3 regions of the Mesorhizobium sp. M1004 genome follow, and region 1 is predicted to be linked to each of the others. Evidence: predicted binding sites of a transcription regulator. Region 1 holds the regulator's gene; each other region holds the start of a gene.
What was found. Region 1 encodes PhoB, which activates phosphate uptake and scavenging genes when phosphate is short. Its sites were predicted from a motif close to TGTCATNNANCTGTCAT; they were not measured.

Region 1 (6,323 bases):
GCGAATGCGTAGCAATCGTCGGGCGGCGTCTCGCGGACCCGGACCTCGATGTCCAGAGCATCGCCCGCATTGCCATGGGCATCCAGGGCATCACCGATTCGCAGGCGCGGGCCATGCTGTGGTCGCCAATCACGCCACTGACCGACATTGCCTTCGCCGACATGTTGGAAGCGGAATTCGGCATTCCTGCCACCATGGAGAACGACTGCAATATGATGGCGGTGGCCCTGCAATGGCGCCAGCCCGAGCGCTACCGCGACAATTTCATCGCGATCCTCTTGTCGCACGGCATCGGCATGGGGCTGGTGCTGAAAGGCGAACTGTTCACCGGCACCCATTCCTCGGGCGGCGAGTTCGGCCACATGATCCACCGTCCGGGCGGCGCGCTCTGCCGCTGCGGGCGGCGCGGCTGCGTCGAGGCCTATGCCGGAAACTACGCCATCTGGCGCAGCGCCAAAATGATGAGCGAAGATGCCGAGCCGGTCGATATCGGCGACGCTGATATGCGCGCACTCGCCGCGCGCGCCCGCGAAACCGATGGCCCGGAGCGCGAAGCCTATCGCAAGGCCGGTGAGGCGCTCGGCTTCGGCCTCGGCAGCCTGTTTGCGCTGATCGACCCGGCGCCTGTCGCCATGGTTGGCGTCAGCGCCGCCGCCTTCGACCTGATCGAGCCGGCATTGCGCGAAGCGATCGCCCAGACCGCCGGCGGCCAGCACTCGAAGTCGATCTCCTTCGACACCGAGCCCAACGAGCTGCCGCTGATCCGCGAAGGCTGTGCCATGCGCGCGCTCGGCTTCGTCGATCAGGAGATTTTCGCGCCGGGCATTCAGGCCAAATCCGGCAAGCATGTCGCCTGAATGGCCGGCAACGGCGCGACGCGCAGCATCCTAGTCTTCCCTGATCGCGTAGCCGGCGCCGCGAATGGTACGGATGACATCCGGCATGCGGCCGTTGTTGACCGCTTTGCGTAAGCGCCCGACATGGACGTCGACGGTTCGCTCGTCGATGTAGATCGTCTCGCCCCAGACATTGTCGAGCAGCTGGCTGCGCGAGAACACGCGGCCGGGATGGCGCATCATGAATTCGAGCAGCCGGAACTCGGTCGGTCCGAGCCTGATCTCGCTCTTCTTGCGGTAGACACGGTGCGACTCGCGGTCGAGCACGATGTCGCCGACCTTGAGCACGCTGGACAGCACTTCCGGCTTGGCCCGGCGCAGCAGCGCCTTCACGCGCGCCATGAACTCCGGCGTCGAGAATGGCTTGACCAGATAGTCGTCGGCACCGGTGGACAGGCCGCGCACGCGATCGCTTTCCTCACCGCGCGCGGTCAGCATGATGATCGGCAGCCGCTCGGTTTCGGGCCGCACTCTAAGCCGCCGGCAGAGCTCGATGCCGGAAACAGCGGGCACCATCCAGTCGAGCACCAGGAGATCGGGCACGTTTTCCTGCAGGCGGATCTCGGCCTCGTCGCCGCGTGTCACCACCTCGACGTGATAGCCTTCGGATTCGAGGTTGTAGCGGAGGAGCACGCCTAGCGGCTCCTCGTCCTCCACGACCATGATGCGTGGCGCGATCATAGGCAGTTCACCCTCATCAGGCCGGCGTGGCCATCGCCGTCTCGTCCTGCTTCGGACGATTGGCGGGCAATTGCTGGCCGGTCAGCACATAATACGCATTTTCGGCGATGTTGGTGACATGATCGCCGATGCGCTCAAGATTCTTGGCGCAGAACAAGAGATGCGTGCAGGCGGTGATGTTGCGAGGGTCTTCCATCATGTAGGTCAAGAGCTCACGAAACACGGACGTGTATTTGACGTCGATGCGCTCGTCGTCATTCCTGAGTTTTGCAAGAGCTGCCGCATCGGTGGCGGCATATTCCTCGACGACGCCTTGCACCTGGATCAGCACCAGCTGCGCCATGGCATCGATGGAGTGCGAGAGGTCGCGCGGCGTGACGCTCAAGCCCACGGTGCCGACGCGTTTGGCGATGTTCTTGGCGAGATCGCCGATGCGCTCGAGGTCGCCGGCCATGCGGATCGAGCCGACCACGGCGCGCAGATCGTTGGCCATCGGCTGGCGCTTGGCGATCAGCGTGATGGCGCGGTCGTCCAGTTCGCGCTGGCGCGCATCCATGATGGCGTCGTCGGAAACGACACGCTGTGCCAGCGCATTGTCCGAATTGAGCAGCGCCCTGGTCGAGCCGCTGACCATCGAGCCTGCCAGATCGCCCATGTCGCGGATCAGCTTGCTGATCTGCCCGAGCTCTTCATCGAAGGAGGCGACGGTATGTTCACCCATGATCTTGGTCCTCGTGCCTGAAAATTCACCCGCCGGACGGCTCAGCCGAAGCGGCCGGTAATGTAGTCCTGGGTGCGCTTGTCGTCGGGGTTGGTGAACATCTTGTCGGTGGCGCCCTCCTCGACGAGATAGCCGAGATGGAACATCGCCGTGCGCTGCGACACGCGCGCCGCCTGCTGCATCGAGTGGGTGACGATGACGATCGTGTAGTTCTGGCGCAGTTCGTCGATCAGCTCCTCGACACGGGCGGTGGCGATCGGATCAAGCGCCGAGCAGGGCTCATCCATCAGGATCACTTCCGGCGACACGGCGATGGCGCGCGCGATGCACAGGCGCTGCTGCTGGCCGCCGGACAGGCCGGTGCCGGGCTCCTGCAGGCGGTCCTTGACCTCGTTCCAGATCGCCGCCTTCTTCAGGCTCTGCTCGACGATCTGGTCCATGTCGGACTTGCGCTTGGCCAGCCCATGGATGCGCGGGCCGTAGGCGACGTTCTCGTAGATCGACTTCGGGAACGGATTGGGTTTCTGGAACACCATGCCGACGCGTGCGCGCAGTTCGACGACATCGATGTTCTTGTCGTAGATGTCGTCTTCATCGAGCGTGATCTTGCCGGTCACCCGCGCCGAATCGATGGTGTCGTTCATGCGGTTGAGGCAGCGCAGGAAGGTCGACTTGCCGCAGCCGGACGGGCCGATCAGCGCCGTCACCTGGTTCTGGCGGACGTCGAGATTGACGTCGAACAACGCCTGCTTCTCGCCGTAGAAGACGCCGACCTTGTCGCCGCGCATCTTGATGACTTCGTTCGACTTGGCGTTCATTTTGTCGCCCACTGCATTTTCAAGGGACTGTTCGGTCATGATGTTCATACCAAATTGCCTTTTTTCTACCAGCGCCGCTCGAACCGGCGCCGAAGCACGATCGCGGTGATGTTCATGGCCATGAGGAAGACGAGCAGGATGATGATGGCGCCGGACATGCGCTCGACAAAAGCGCGCTCAGCCTCGTTTGCCCACATATAGATCTGCACCGGCAGCGCGGTCGCCGGATCGAAAGGCGTCGTCGGATAATCGGCGACGAAAGCGACCATGCCGATCAAGAGCAGCGGTGCTGTCTCGCCGAGCGCACGCGCCAGGCCGATGATGGTGCCGGTAAGGATGCCCGGAGCGGCAAGCGGCAGGATGTGGTGGAACACCATCTGCATCTTGGAGGCGCCGAGGCCGAGCGCCGCCGAGCGGATCGACGGCGGCACCGCGGCAAGGGCGGCGCGCGTGGCGATGATGATGGTCGGCAGCGTCATCAGCGTCAGCACCAGGCCGCCGACGAAGGAAGCCGAGCGCGGCATGCCGAGGAAGTTGATGAACACGGCAAGGCCGAGCAGGCCGAAGACGATCGACGGCACCGCCGCGAGATTGTTGATGTTGACCTCGATCAGGTCGGTGAAGCGGTTCTTCTTGGCGAATTCCTCGAGATAGATCGAGGCGGCGACGCCGATCGGCAGCGCCAGCAACAGCACGATCACCATCATGTAGAACGAGCCGATGATCGCCACGCCCATGCCCGACGTTTCGGGCCGGCTGGAGGCGCCATAGGTGAACAGGCCGGTGTTGAAATGCTCGGCCATCACGCCGTCGGCTTTAAGCTTGTTCATCCAGTCGATCTGCTGGTTGGACACCTTGCGGCGCGCTTCATCGACGCCGAGGTCGATCTGACCCTTGAAGGCCGAGTCGAGGTTCGCGGCAGCCAGGATGTCGACGTCACGCGTCCTGCCGATCACCGACGGATCGGCGGAGACGATGTCGCGCAGCTGGACGCGGGCGCCTTCCGACAGGAAGCCCTTGAGCTTCAGCATCATCGGCTTGTTGGCCGGATCGATGCCGAGCTTGGCCACCAGCGCGTTTTCGGCGAGCTTGGGATAGTTCGCCTTGATCAGCACGGTAGGGTCGGTGGCGCGCTTGCCGGAGGGATCGATCACCTTCTCGTCGAAGGTCACCGGCAGCGTCACGGTCGTCTGCCAGAAGGCGGTGTAGCCTTTCGAGACGATGGTGATCAGCATGATGGCCAGGAACGCCAGGCCCACCGAGATCGCAATCACGCCATAGATGCGGAACCGGCGTTCGGCGGCATAGCGCGCCTTCAGCCCGATGTCGCGGCGCGGACGCGCGACGGCACCCGCCATCGTGTCCAGGGGGATGTCGGTCATTCGTACTGCTCCCGGTACTTGCGCACGATGTAGAGGGCGACGATGTTCATCACCAGCGTCAGCGCGAACAGCGTCAGGCCGAGCGCGAAGGCGACCAGCGTCTGCGGTGAGTTGAACTCGAGATCGCCGGTCAGCTGGTTGACAATCTTGACGGTGATGGTCGTCATCGCCTCGAACGGATTGGCCGTCAGATTGGCGGCGACGCCCGCCGCCAGCACGACGATCATCGTCTCGCCGATGGCGCGCGACGCCGTCAACAGGATGGCGCCGACGATGCCGGGCAGTGCCGCCGGCAGGATCACCCGCTTGATCGTCTCGGAGCGCGTGGCACCGAGGCCGAGCGAGCCGTCACGCATTGCGCGCGGCACCGCGGTGATGATGTCGTCGGACAAAGAGGACACGACCGGGATCAGCATGACGCCCATCACCAGGCCGGCGGTGAAGATGCTCTGGCCCTGGATGAAGGGAGAGCCGCCGGTGAGGGCTGCCGAGAGGTCGCGCAGGAACGGTCCGAGCGTGACCACGGCGAAGATGCCGTAGACGATGGTCGGGATGCCGGCCAGCAGTTCAAGCGCGGGCTTGACCACCGACCGGACGCTGCGCGAGGCGTATTCGGACATGTAGACCGCCGACATCAGCCCGACCGGCACTGCGACCAGAAGCGCAACGGCGGCGATGTAGAGCGTGCCGGCCAGTAGCGGGATCAGGCCGAACTGACCCTGGCTGCCGCCGGAACCGGCGGCGGCGAAACGCGGATCCCACACCGTTCCGAAGAAGAAGCTCATCGGCGACACGCTCTCGAAGAAGGTGATGGTCTGGAACAGCATCGACAGCACGATGCCGACCGTGGTCAGGATGGCGATGGTCGAGGCCGCAAGCAGCCCCCACAGCATCAGCTTCTCGACGTTGTTGCGCGCCCTGGCGCGCGGCGCGATCTGCCTCAGCGCATAGAAGGCGCCGGCGACCGACAGCGCGAAGGTCAGCACGGCGCTGAACAGGCCGAGCCGGTCCTGGACCTGGTTCGCCTCGACCGCGATCGGAATCATATAGTCCTGGGTGTCGCTGGCCAGTGCCACGCCCTTGGCGGCGAGCAGCGGCTGCAATTCGGCGAAAGTAGCGGGAAGTGCGGTATCGCCATCGAGCCGGCGCAGGCCCTTGGCCAGGCTCTTCACCAGGCTGGCGTCGAGCGCTTCGCTGGCCACCTTTGTGTCGGCGGTGCGCTCGGGCAAAGCGGCATGGATATGCCGGTCGAGATAGAAGGAAGAGCCGATATCCCAGACGGCGAGCAAAAGGACGGCAGGCAGGACCGCGATCAGAAAGGCCCACCAGCCATGATAATGCGCGCGCGAATGCGGCTTGACCTTGCCGGTATCCTGCGCCGCGGCGCGCTGGCGGCCGATCACAAAAGCGACCACGCCTATGGCAATGACTATGGCGAGTACGAGCAAGGACGACATCACCCACCCCAGGGAAAATTCAGATCGCCGCCGCCGTTGCGGCAAGCGGCGAAATCAGGGCGCGGATTTGGTCCGCGCCCTGATCCGGTCGGTTGATTACATTGTCTTTCCGGCGGCGAAGGCGTCGCGCTGGCCCTGACGTTCGGCGTCGGGAGCGGAAACCAGGCCGTACTGGGCGAGCGGGCTTTCCGGGCCGATCATCTGGTCATCAAGGAAGAACTCGACATATTCCTTGAGGCCGGGAACGACGCCCAGATGCGCCTTCTTGACGTAGAAGAACAACGGCCGCGACACGGGGTACGTGCCATCGGCGATGGTCTGCGTCGAAGGCACGATGCCTTCCACGGTAGCGACCTTCAGCTTGTCGG
Region 2 (6,323 bases), 180 kb from region 1:
CGGGAATCGACGCACCTGCCGTCGGCGAGATCGTGCGTCTGACAGTTTCCGGCAAGGCGCATGTCTTCGCCTGAACTGCCGATGCGTCGGATTGGCGCGAGCGGCTGCGTCAATCGACTCGTTTCCCAGCATTGTCGAACCAATGCAGCTTCTCGGCCCTGGCCACGACGCGCAGTTGATCGCCGGGTTTGGCCGTGGCGCGGCCGGCCACACGCACGACGATGCGGTTGCCGCCGGCGGCACAGTGAAGAAAGCTTTCGGCTCCCACAGGTTCGACCGCCTCGACCGCCGCAGGCAGAATAAGCGCGCCGGATGATGCCTCGGCACTGAAGGTGACGTCGGCATCCTCAGGGCGGAAGCCAAGCGTGGCGGCGTTCGTAGGCGCGAAGTCAACCGTCTTGCCGTCGGTCAGCGCCGGACCAGCCGGTCCTTGCGAAAGAGGCAGAAGGTTCATCGGCGGCGCTCCGATGAAGGAGGCGACGAAGGTCGATGCCGGCTTCTCGTAGATGTCGAGCGGCGCGCCCGTCTGCTCGACCAACCCGCCATTCATGACGACGAGAATATCGGCCAGCGTCATCGCCTCAAGCTGGTCGTGGGTGACGTAGACCGAGGTGACACCGAGCGAGCGCTGCAAATTCTTGATTTCGACCCGCATCTGGCCGCGCAGTTTGGCGTCGAGGTTGGAAAGCGGTTCGTCGAACAGGAAGACTTTTGGATTGCGCACGATTGCGCGACCCATGGCCACGCGCTGGCGCTGGCCGCCGGAAAGCTCGCGCGGGCGCCGGTCGAGCAGCGCCGTGAGCTCCAGCACCTTGGCGGTCGAGCGAACCCTGCTGTCGATCTCGTCCTTGGGAGTACCCCGGTTGCGCAACCCGTAGGCCATGTTGTCGTAGACCTTCATATGTGGATAGAGCGCATAGTTCTGGAACACCATGGCGATGTCGCGCTCGGTCGGACCGATCGTGTTGACGATCTTGCCGTCGATGGCGACGGTGCCGGAAGAAATGGTCTCAAGCCCGGCGATCATCCGCAGCAGCGTGGACTTGCCGCAGCCGGACGGCCCAACCAGCACGCAAAGCTCCTTGTCGGGTATGGCGATCGAGACACCCCTCACCGCCTCGACGCCGCCGGGATAGACTTTCTTCACATCCTTCAGATCGATGGTCGCCATCAGCTTCTCACTTTTCGGTATCGACCAGTCCGCGCACGAACCAGCGTTGCATCAGCACCACGATCAGGATCGGCGGCAGTATGGCCATCATCGCGGTGACCATGACCAGATGCCATTGGGTATCGGCATCGGCGAAGGAGACCATCTTTCTAAGTGCGATGACGATGGTGTTCATGTCATTGCTGTTGGTGACGAGCAGCGGCCACAGGTACTGCGTCCAGCCATAAATGAAGAGGATGACGAACAGCGCCGCGATGTTGGTGCGCGACAGCGGCAGCAGGATGTCGAAAAAGAATCGCCATGGTCCGGCGCCGTCGACACGCGCCGCTTCCACCAACTCACCTGGGATGGTCATGAAGAACTGGCGAAACAGAAGCGTGGCGGTGGCCGAGGCGATCAGCGGAATGATCAGGCCGGCATAGGTGTCGATCATGCCGAGATCGACCATCACCTTGTAGGTCGGCAGGATGCGCACCTCGACGGGAAGCATCAGCGTGATGAAGATCAGCCAGAAGAAGACCATCCGAAGCGGAAAACGGAAGAACACGATCGCATAGGCCGAAAGGATCGAGATGAAAATCTTCCCCACCGCGATGCCGAGCGCCATGATCGTGGTGTTGAGCAGCAATCGGCCGACACTGACGCCGCCGATGCGGCCGACACCGCCGAACAGCGCCTCGCTGTAATTGTTCCAGACCTGGTCGCCGGGCAAAAGAGGCAATGGCGGCTTGAGGATGGTCTGCAGCGTCTGCGTGGAGGCAACGAAGGTGTAGTAGATCGGGAAAGCGACGATCAGGATGCCCAGGATGAGCACGGCGTGGGCGATGAGGGCGCGAAGCGGGGACTGACCAATCATCGCTCGCGCTCAACCGTAGTGGACTTTGCGTTCCACATAGCGGAACTGGATGGCCGTGAGTGAGATGACGATGACCATCAGGATGACCGACTGCGCGGCCGAATCGCCGAGGATCAAATTGACGAAACCGTCATTGTAGACCTTGTAGACCAGCGTCTCGGTGGCCTTGCCTGGCCCGCCGCCGGTGACGGCATGAACGATACCGAAAGTGTCGAACAGCGCATAGACAGTGTTGACGACCAGCAGGAAGAAGGTCGTCGGTGCGAGCAGCGGGAAGACGATGGTCCAGAAGCGCTTCGTCTCCCCGGCGCCGTCCATGGCCGCCGCCTCTATCAACGTCTTCGGCACCGCCTGCAGCCCGGCGACGAAGAACAGGAAATTGTAGCTGATCTGCTTCCAGGCAGCCGCAGATACCAGCAGGATCATGGCTTGGTTTCCGTTAAGCAAGGGATCCCAGGCGATGCCGAGACCTCTCAACGCGTAGGCCAGCGAACCGATCGAGGGGTTGAACAGAAACAGCCACAACATGCCGGCAATCGCCGGCGCCACCGCATACGGCCAGATCAGCAGCGTGCGATAAAGGCCTTTGCCGCGCACCACCTTCTCGGCCATGACGGCAAGCAACAGGGCCACACCCATGGCGACCATCGCGGTCGCCAGAGAGAACACCAGCGTAACTTTGATCGAGTTGAGGTAGGCCGGGTCGGCCAGCACCTTGCGAAAATTGGCGAGCCCGACGAACTTGCTCTTCAGCCCGAACGGGTCTTCCCTGAGCATCGACTGGTAGAGCGCCTGCCCCGTCGGCCAGTAGAAAAAGATCAGCGTAATGGCGAGTTGCGGCGCCACCAGCAGATAAGGCAGGGTCTTGTTGGGAAAGACGACGCGTGGAGACAGGGTGATTCCCTCGCTGTGCAGGAAATCGTCCACGCGGGTCCGCGTGGACGAGGTTCAACTGACAAATCGCTTCAGTTTCCGATCGCTTCCTGAATCGCCTTGTTGCCGCGTGCGACCGCGTTGTCGAGCGCCTGCTGCGCAGTCTGCTGGCCGGCCAGCATCTTCTCGAACTCCTCGTTCTCGATGTCGCGCACCTGCGGCAGGTTGACGAGGCGCACGCCCTTCGAGTTCTCGGTCGGCGCCTTGCCCAGCATCTGCAGGATCGGCGTCTCACGGCCCGGATTCTTGTCATAGAAGCCGGACTTCTTGGTCGCCTCATAGGCAGCGAGCGTCACCGGCAGATAACCCGACTTCTGGTGCAGATACTCCTGCACTTCGGTCTTGGACAGGTAGGAGAAGAACGCCGCGACGCCCTTGTATTCCTCGTCCGATTTGTTGCCGAACACCCACAGGCTGGCGCCGCCCGGCGTGGTGTTCTGGGGCGCGCCCTTGGCGTCACTATCATAGGGAAGCTGGCCGATGCCGTAGTTCATGCCCGACTTGACGATGTCACCGAGACCCCCCGACGATTCGGTGAAGATGCCGCATTCTCCGGCAAGAAAGATCTGCTTGGCTTCGGATGTACGGCCGCCATATTTGAAGGTGCCGTCCTTGGCCAGGTCGGCGAGCGCATGGAAATGATTGACGAAGATCGGCGCATTGATCTTGAGCTCGACGTCGGTTCCGGCAAGTCCGTTCTGGTTGGTGCCATAGGAAACGTCGTTCCAGGCAGCGAAGGCCTCAAGGTGGATCCAGGTCAACCACGTCGAGGTATAGCCGCAGGAAGCGGCGCCGCTCGCTTTGATCTTCTTGGCGGCTTCCCACACCTCGTTCCAGGTCTTTGGCGGATTGTTCACATCAAGCCCGGCCTTCTGGAAGATATCCTTGTTATAGTAGAGGATGGGCGACGAGGAATTATAGGGGAAGGACAGCATGGTCCCGTCCGGCTTCGAATAGTAGCCGACGATGCCGGGCAAATACTGGCTCTTGTCGAAGGTCACGCCGGCGCTGGTCAGCACATCGGCCACCGGCTTGATCGCACCTTCGGCGGCCATCATGACGCCGGTACCCACGTCGAACACCTGGATGATGTCGGGCGCTTGCCCCGCACGAAAGGCAGCGATGCCGGCATTCAGCGTTTCGGGATAGGTGCCCTTGAAAACAGGGAGAATTTCATAGTCGCTCTGGCTGGCATTGAAATCCTTGGCGATCTTGTCGACCACCTCGGCATTGGCGCCGGTCATTGCATGCCACCAACTGATCTGGGTGGCGGCGAAGGCGGAGGTGGTGGAAAGCAGGGTCAAGGTGGCGGCAACACCGGCCGCAAAGCCGAACAACTTCATGTTTCATCTCCCGTTTGTCATTGGCGAAAGGGGCGCTCCCGCGAACGCAATATGTGTCTCTGATGACAATCGGACAACGGATTTGTTGCTGTTTCGTGAATTTCATACCCGGCTAACTTCGCGCCCCCTCGCCTTGCAACGAGGACCGAGAGAAATGCCAAGCCGGCTCAGCGATAGAATGGGGCATGGTGGGCCTGCAAGGATCGCCGACCGCCCAGCGATGCGTGAAGGGCCCGCGTGACAGCGCCACGCACCTGCACCGTGCGGCCGCCAAACCGGCGCTCGGCCAGATCGAGATCGGCCGAGCGGCATCGCGCCAGGCGCTGCTGTAACCGTGCGTCTGGAATGAGACAGGATCGCCGCAACGTACAACCCGAAAAACCCGCTGTAGTTGTAGTTCGCATAACCGATTCTTCGTCAAGCGTGGCATACTAATCAAGTGGACGGCTTGATTGCTGTGGGAGAGCAGGTGGGGCGAGATGCTGACGGTCTATAATTGTATCGTGCATGAGCACGATCTGAGACTGGTCGCACTGGCAGCGCTCATTTGCGGTATTTCTTCCTTCTCGGCGGTCAACCTGCTTCGCCATGTCGACCGCTCGAGCGAGCGCAACCGCTATACCTGGCTGATGATAGCAGCCACTTCCACCGGCTTCGGTATCTGGGCGACGCACTTCATCGCAATGCTTGCCTTTTCTCCCGGAATCCCCAACGCCTACAATACGGAAATGTCGGCGCTTTCGCTCGCCGGTTCCGTCGCCCTGACCGCTGCGGGCATGTGGATCGCCACCTTGCGCCGGGGCATCGACTACCCTCTGGTCGGCGGCGCGGTCCTCGGCGCTGGTATCGCCGCCATGCACTATATCGGCATGGCCGCCTTCGAGGTCGAAGGGCGCATCGTCTGGAACCCGCTGCTGGTCGGCGTCTCGGTGCTGACAGGCGTCACCCTCGCCGCGCTGGCGCTGCTGGTGGTGTTGCGACGGCCGTCCATGCAGGCCACAATCGCCGCCGCCATCCTGTTGACGCTGGCGATCTGCAGCCTGCACTTCATCGCCATGGGCGCGGTGTCGATCTTCCCGGACTCCTCCATCGAGATATCGCAGTTCACGGTCGAACCGGTGTCGCAGGCCTTCGCCGCCGCTGCAGTCAGCCTGGCTATCCTGGTGCTTTCAGCCGCAGCATTGTGGATCGACCTTCGCTTCCGGCGTCACAAGCTCGAGGCCGAGCGCATGCACGGCCTCGCCAACGCCGCCGTCGAGGGGCTGATCGTCTGCGATGGCGCCCGCATCGTCAGCGCCAATGACAGCATCGCGGCACTCACCGGCATTGCGCCGGAAGTGCTGAACGCGATGCTGCTTGGCGATCTCTTCGGCGAACGCACCGCGGCCGGCATGTCCGACTGCAGCGGACAGGCACAGGAAGCCGAACTCAGAGCCCATGACGGCGCCACCATCCCCGTCGAACTTATCGCCAGAAGCATCGACTATTGCGGCAAGCGGCACAGCGTTGTCGCCGTGCGCGACATCCGCGAACGCAGGAAGGCCGAGCAGGAGATCCTGCGCCTCGCCCATTTCGACCCGCTGACCGGGCTCCCCAACCGCCGCAGTTTCTCCGGCCGGCTCGAGGCCGAAATTGCCGCAATGGACCGCGGCGGCAAGGGTGGGCATCTTGCGCTGCTGCTGCTCGACCTCGACCGCTTCAAGGAAGTGAACGACCTGTTCGGGCATGGCGCCGGCGATGCCATGCTGCAGAAGGTGGCGCTATGCGCCTCCGCCGTGCTCCGCCACGGACAGATGCTGGCGCGTCTCGGCGGCGACGAGTTCGCCATCATCGCTCCGAACCTTCCCGATCCGCAGGCGGCCGGCCGCATCGCCGAGGCGGTGCTGGCGGCCATGCGCGAGGAAAACCGGCTGTCGGTCGGTGGCGGGCTGGTGTCGGCCAGCATCGGCATTGCACTTTATCCGCTCGACGCCGATGAGCCGACACTCCTGGTCAGCCACGCCGACACCGCGCTCTACCG
Region 3 (6,323 bases), on a different contig from region 1:
TCATCGGCATGCACAAATGGTATGGCGAGTTCCATGTGCTGAAGGACATCAACCTCAAGGTGATGCGCGGCGAGCGCATCGTCATCTGCGGTCCTTCGGGCTCGGGCAAATCGACCATGATCCGCTGCATCAACCGGCTGGAAGAGCACCAGAAGGGCAAGATCATCGTCGACGGCAAGGAACTCACCAACGATCTCAAGAAGATCGACGAGGTGCGCCGCGAGGTCGGCATGGTGTTCCAGCACTTCAACCTGTTCCCGCATCTGACCATCCTGGAGAACTGCACATTGGCACCGATCTGGGTGCGCAAGACGCCGAAGAAGCAGGCCGAGGAAATCGCCATGCACTTCCTCAAGCGCGTCAAGATCCCCGAACAGGCCAACAAATATCCGGGCCAGCTGTCGGGCGGCCAGCAGCAGCGCGTGGCGATCGCGCGTTCGCTGTGCATGAACCCGCGCATCATGCTGTTCGATGAGCCGACCTCGGCGCTCGATCCAGAAATGATCAAGGAAGTGCTGGAGACGATGGTGGGCCTGGCCGAGGAAGGCATGACCATGCTGTGCGTCACCCACGAAATGGGCTTTGCCCGCAAGGTCGCCAACCGGGTGATCTTCATGGATCAGGGCCAGATCGTCGAACAGAACACGCCGGCCGAGTTCTTCGACCATCCGCGCCACGAGCGCACCAAGCTGTTTCTGTCGCAGATCCTGCACTGAGCATTTTCATGCGAACCAAAAGAGCCCGGCCGTAATGCGGCCGGGCTCTTTTGCTATCTGGGGTCGGGGTTGATCTTCTCCATTGAAACACAAAGCCGGCGCCGCATGAGAAAAGCCCTGCGTTTCGTGGCCATGCTGATTATCGTGGTCGCGCTCGCTGCCACGCTCGGCACGCTGGTGCCGCGTCCGCTGTGGCCGGCGTCAGCGGCGGGTGAGGGCACGCGCCATATTCTGGTGCTGGAGAATCCGATCCACACCGACATCGCCATTCCCGTCGATGACGAGGTGCGCCGGCGCTTCCATTTCCTGGTCGCTGCCGGCATCCCTGTCGACGCCCCGGAAGTGCGCTACATCGTCTTTGGCTGGGGCGGCCGGGCGTTCTATCTGGAGACGCCGAGCTGGTCGCAGCTGAAAGCAGTGCCCGTCCTCAAGGCGCTGACACTGGACGCCTCGGTCATGCATGTCGATATCGCCGGGACCATCGCCGAGCCGCACCCTGCTGTCACCGGTTTCGACATCGATGAGGAACGTTTTGCAGCGCTGCTCAACTATATCGACGCGAGTTTCCAGCAAGGGCCGCATGGTCCGGTCGTCATCGAGAACGCCGCCTATTCCAGCTTCGACCGCTTCTTCGAGGCGAACGGCCAATTCAACGCGCTTGTCGGCTGTAACACCTGGACAGCCGCCGGCCTGCGCACCGCCGGCCTGCGCACCGGCTGGTGGAACCCGCTGCCGGCCTCGCTGCGATTTTCAATGCGGCTGTATAATTAGCAGCTCCTACGCCGCACCCCGACAGTGTTGGATCTTTTGAAGTCAGCGGGACGGCACCCCCCTCTGGCCAGCCGGCCATCTCCCCCGCAAGGGGGGAGATCAGCCGTTTTGCCCGCGGCGCTCCTGCTGCAACGCCGGCGATTTTGGCGAAGGCGACGGCGACATCCAATCTCCCCCCTTGCGGGGGAGATGTCCGGCAGGACAGAGGGGGGTGGGAAGGATCGCTACGTCGACGATCTGGACTGCCGAGTGTCCGCTCGCCATCCATAGAGCCAGTCGAGGTCGGCGGCGAGCTTGTCGGGCGAGCGCATGGCCAGGAACAGATTGCGGGCGATCGCCACCGGGCCGGCAGCATGCCAGGCGAGGCGGTTTACGGCCCCACGACGCGCGGCCTTGGCGACACGCGGCCGCCGAAGATTTTCCCAGATTTGAAAACTTCTGGGCAGATCGCCAGGGAAATCGGCGATAGCGTCGGCAAGCGTGATGGCATCTTCGATCGCCATTGCCGCGCCCTGTGCGGCAAACGGCGTCATCGCATGCGCGGCGTCGCCGATCATCGCGATGCCCTGCGGGCTCGTCCACCGCTGTTGTTCGACGGTATGGATCGGAAAGGCCGTCCATGGGCCGGCCAGTGCCACAAGCTTCGTCAGGCCCGGCGCGGTGCCGCGCAGGGCAGCCGTGAGGATCGCGGGATCGGCATGGCCCGACCAACCTTCGGCCATGCGCTCACCCTTGGTGAAGGCGGCGAGATTGAAGGCCTGGCCTTTGCTGACGGGGTAGGCGACCATGTGGAAGCCAGGATGCAGGAACGTGGTGACGCAGTCGGCGGCGCCGATCGCGGCAAAGGCTTCTCCGGCCGCACCGTCGGCTGCCATTGTAGCCCGCCAGGCGAGTTCGCCCGAAAAACGGCTTTTGACGAAGTCCTCGCCTGCGAGTTGCGCCCGGACCGCCGACCAGACGCCGTCGGCGCCGACCAGCAGTTTGCCGCGTGCCTCGATCTCGCGGCCGTCCACTTCGGCGGTCACGGCGACATATTGCGCGTCTTTGACGATGCCGGTCACGCGGGCGCCGGTGATGAGCTCAATCTGCGACCGTTCAGCCATTTGCCCCAGCAGCGCTGCCTGCAGATCTGCGCGATGGGCGACAAGATAGGGCGACTGCCAGCGCGCTTCGGCGGCGTGCCCGAGCGGTACCCGCGCCAGTTCGCGCAGCGTCCCGGCGTCCTTGAGCACGACCGCTTCCGGCCGCAACGCTGCGGGCAGCAGTCGGTCGAGCACGCCGAGTTTTCCAAGAATGCGTGTTGCGTTGGGCGAAAGCTGGATGCCGGCGCCGGCCGCTTCGAGGTGCTGTGCCTGTTCGATAAGCTTTACCGGATAACCCCGTCCGGCGAAGGCAAGGGCAGCGGTCAGCCCGGCGATGCCGGCCCCGGCGATTATGACCTGCCGGGACCTGATGTCTTCCATCGGGCTTGTCGCGGAAGGATCAGGCGGCCTGGTCGATATAAAGGCAACCAGCCGGCAGCGTTTCCGTCGCCCTCAGCTTCGCCGAATAGCGGTAGAGCGTCGAGCAGTAGGGACAGACCTTTTCATTGTCGTCGCCCATGTCGAGGAACACATGCGGGTGGTCGAAGGGCGGGTTGGCGCCGGTGCACATGAATTCCTTGACGCCGATGTCGATTGCCGGATGGCCCGCATCGTTCTGGAAATGGGGAATGGAACCGCCTGCCATCGTCGTCTCCTTGATCTCGTCGAAAAGCATCTGGAACATAACAGGCCTGTTTGCAAGATCGATGAAATGAAACTGTCGCAAAAGCCTGTCAGAGGATACGTTGAGCCGGTTAAGTGCATGTCCCTGAAATCGGAACGGTTTTCGCCGAAGGGTCATGCGCCACAAAAGCGTGTTAGAGGCATGGCACGTCCAGCGGCGCTCCAAGGGACGGTTGGCGGGGGAAGAGCAGGAACCATGAACGAACTGAAGCCGGTGCAGAGCGAATTCATCAATGTCGAGGTGGCGAGCCCCGAGGGCGGCAACCCCGATCGGTTCGTCAACCGTGAGTTCTCCTGGCTGCAGTTCAACCGGCGTGTGCTCGAGGAATCCCAGAACCAGCACCATCCGCTGCTCGAACGCGTCCGTTTCCTGTCGATTTCAGCCGCCAATCTCGACGAATTCTTCATGGTCCGCGTCGCCGGCCTTGCCGGCCAGGTGCGCGAAGGCATTGCGCTCAAGAGCCCCGACGGCCGCACGCCGGAGCAGCAGCTGGAACAATTGCTGCGCGAGGTCGAGCGGCTGCAGGAGGACCAGCAGAACAGCCTTTCGGCGCTGATGCTGCTGCTCAACAAGGAAGGCATTGAGAGCATCACCCGCGATGCACTGACCAAGGATGAGAAAGTCTGGCTGGAAGACCATTTCCAGGACCAGGTCTTCCCGGTCCTGACTCCACTGTCGATCGACCCGGCGCATCCGTTTCCGTTCATTCCCAATCTCGGCTTCTCGATGGCGCTGCAATTGCGCCACCGCAAGAATGGCGAGGAGATGAGCGCGCTTCTGCGCCTGCCGGTGGCGCTGAAGCGCTTCATCCGCCTGCCCGACCGCAAGCAGCACGTTCGCTTCATTCCACTGGAGGAGGCTGTCGGCCTCTATATCGGCAAGCTGTTCCCCGGCTATGAGGTCAAGGGTTCCGGCACCTTCCGCATCATCCGGGACAGCGATATCGAGGTCGAGGAAGAGTCGGAAGATCTCGTGCGCCTGTTCGAGACGGCGCTGAAGCGGCGCCGCCGCGGTTCGGTCATCCGCATCGAATTCGACAAGTCGATGCCCGGCGAATTGCGCGAGTTCGTCGCCGGCGAGCTTGGCGTCTCTTCGAGCCGCATCAGCGTTCTGACCGGCCCGCTGGCGCTCAGCCAGATTTCCGAGATCGTCGCCGTGCCACGCGACGACCTGAAGTTCACCCCCTACAATCCACGCTTTCCCGAGCGCATCCGCGAGCATGGCGGCGACTGTTTCGCGGCCATTCGCGAGAAGGACATCGTCGTCCACCACCCCTATGAATCCTTTGACGTGGTGGTCCAATTCCTGCGCCAGGCGATGGCCGACCCGGAGGTGGTGGCGATCAAGCAGACGCTCTACCGCACCTCCAACGACAGCCCGATCGTGCGCGCCTTGGTCGACGCGGCCGAGGCCGGCAAGTCGGTAACCGCCCTGGTCGAGCTCAAGGCGCGCTTCGACGAGGAAGCCAACATCCGCTGGGCGCGCGACCTCGAACGCGCCGGCGTCCAGGTCGTGTTCGGCTTCCTTGAACTGAAAACCCATGCGAAAATGTCGCTGGTGGTGCGGCGCGAGGACGGCAAGCTGCGCAACTATGTGCATCTCGGCACCGGCAACTACCATCCGGTGACCGCGCGCATCTACACCGACCTGTCCTTCTTCACCACTGATCCGACGATCGCGCGCGATGTCGCCCAGCTGTTCAACTTCATCACCGGCTATGCCGAGCCGACCGATGAGATGCGGATCGCCATCTCGCCGTTTACGCTGCGCAGCCGTATCCTCAAGCACATTGCCGACGAGGTCGCCCACGCGCTGGCTGGCCGTCCGGCGCGCATCTGGATGAAGATGAACGCGCTCGTCGATCCCAACATCATTGATGCGCTCTATGACGCCAGCCGTGCCGGCGTCGAGATCGATCTCGTCGTGCGCGGCATCTGCTGCCTGCGGCCGCAGGTGCCCGGCCTGTCGGAAAACATCAGGGTCAAGTCGATCGTCGGCCGCTTCCTCGAACACAGCCGCATCTATTGCTTCGGCAACGGCCATGGCCTGCCGTCGGACGAGGCGATCGTCTACATCGCCTCGGCCGACTTGATGCCACGCAATCTCGACCGCCGCGTCGAGACCATGGTGCCGATCACCAATCCAACGGTGCATGAACAGATCCTTGGCCAGATCATGCTGGGCAACATCATGGACAACCAGCAAAGTTTCGACGTATTGGCTGACGGAACCTCCCGGCGCGTCGTGCTGGAGGAGGGTGAGGAACCGTTCAACGCGCAGGAATATTTCATGACCAATCCGAGCCTGTCGGGACGGGGTGACGCGCTGAAGTCGCATGCGCCCAAGCGCATCGCGCAGTTCAAGCGTCGCAAGAAGAACACCGGCTGATGATTTCAACGTCCCAAGGCCGGCTGCAGGATCGCCGGCCGCTGTCCATCATCGACATCGGCTCGAACTCGATCCGCCTTGTCGTCTATGAAGGATTGGCGCGCTCGCCGACCTTGCTGTTCAACGAAAAGATGCTGGCCGGCCTCGGCCGCGGCATCGTTTCGACCGGCAAGCTCGACCCCGAGGCGGTGACGCGCTCGATGGAGGAGTTCCGCCGTTTCCGCGCGCTCTCCGACCAGGCGGGTGCGGAGCACATGTTTGTGCTGGCAACGGCCGCGGCCCGCGAAGCGATCAACGGCCCCGATTTCATCCACCGCGCCCAGGATGTGCTCAAGACCGAGATCCGCGTGCTCACTGGCCGGCAGGAGGCGCATTATTCGGCGCTTGGCGTCATTTCGGGCTTCCACCCCGCCAATGGCATTGCCGGCGATCTTGGCGGCGGCAGCCTGGAGCTTATCGACATCAATGGCGAGGCGATCGGCGACGGCATCACGCTGCCGCTGGGTGGCCTGCGGCTGCAGGACATGGCCAGGAATTCGCTCGCCCAGGCGGCAAAGATCACCCGCGACGAACTGGCGCGCGCCAAATTGTTGAAGGGCGGGCTGGGACGGCCCTTTTACGCCGTTGGCGGCACCTGGCGAAACCTTGCCCGGCTGCACATGGAAATGACCAACTACCCGC

Region 2: a site for PhoB is predicted at 4,366-4,382, ahead of ugpB (sn-glycerol-3-phosphate ABC transporter substrate-binding protein UgpB). Genes of this name have one in related genera too.
Region 3: a site for PhoB is predicted at 3,278-3,294, ahead of NKH54_RS14905 (RNA degradosome polyphosphate kinase). Genes of this name have one in related genera too.

Annotation. Positions count from the first base shown of each region.
Region 1 is NZ_JAMYNB010000003.1:233,250-239,572, reverse strand. Features, by position in the region: gene NKH54_RS08105 (ROK family protein) at 1-857, shown strand, start outside; gene phoB (phosphate regulon transcriptional regulator PhoB) at 888-1,577, opposite strand; gene phoU (phosphate signaling complex protein PhoU) at 1,594-2,298, opposite strand; gene pstB (phosphate ABC transporter ATP-binding protein PstB) at 2,340-3,164, opposite strand; gene pstA (phosphate ABC transporter permease PstA) at 3,182-4,498, opposite strand; gene pstC (phosphate ABC transporter permease subunit PstC) at 4,495-5,955, opposite strand; gene NKH54_RS08075 (substrate-binding domain-containing protein) at 6,052-6,323, opposite strand, start outside.
Region 2 is NZ_JAMYNB010000003.1:417,712-424,034, reverse strand. Features, by position in the region: gene NKH54_RS08955 (ABC transporter ATP-binding protein) at 1-74, shown strand, start outside; gene NKH54_RS08950 (sn-glycerol-3-phosphate import ATP-binding protein UgpC) at 110-1,171, opposite strand; gene ugpE (sn-glycerol-3-phosphate ABC transporter permease UgpE) at 1,179-2,027, opposite strand; gene ugpA (sn-glycerol-3-phosphate ABC transporter permease UgpA) at 2,037-2,921, opposite strand; gene ugpB (sn-glycerol-3-phosphate ABC transporter substrate-binding protein UgpB) at 2,993-4,303, opposite strand; gene NKH54_RS08930 (bifunctional diguanylate cyclase/phosphodiesterase) at 4,783-6,323, shown strand, end outside.
Region 3 is NZ_JAMYNB010000006.1:208,285-214,607, reverse strand. Features, by position in the region: gene NKH54_RS14925 (amino acid ABC transporter ATP-binding protein) at 1-716, shown strand, start outside; gene NKH54_RS14920 (TIGR02117 family protein) at 822-1,487, shown strand; gene NKH54_RS14915 (FAD-dependent monooxygenase) at 1,712-2,950, opposite strand; gene NKH54_RS14910 (zinc-finger domain-containing protein) at 2,970-3,215, opposite strand; gene NKH54_RS14905 (RNA degradosome polyphosphate kinase) at 3,450-5,642, shown strand; gene ppx (exopolyphosphatase) at 5,642-6,323, shown strand, end outside.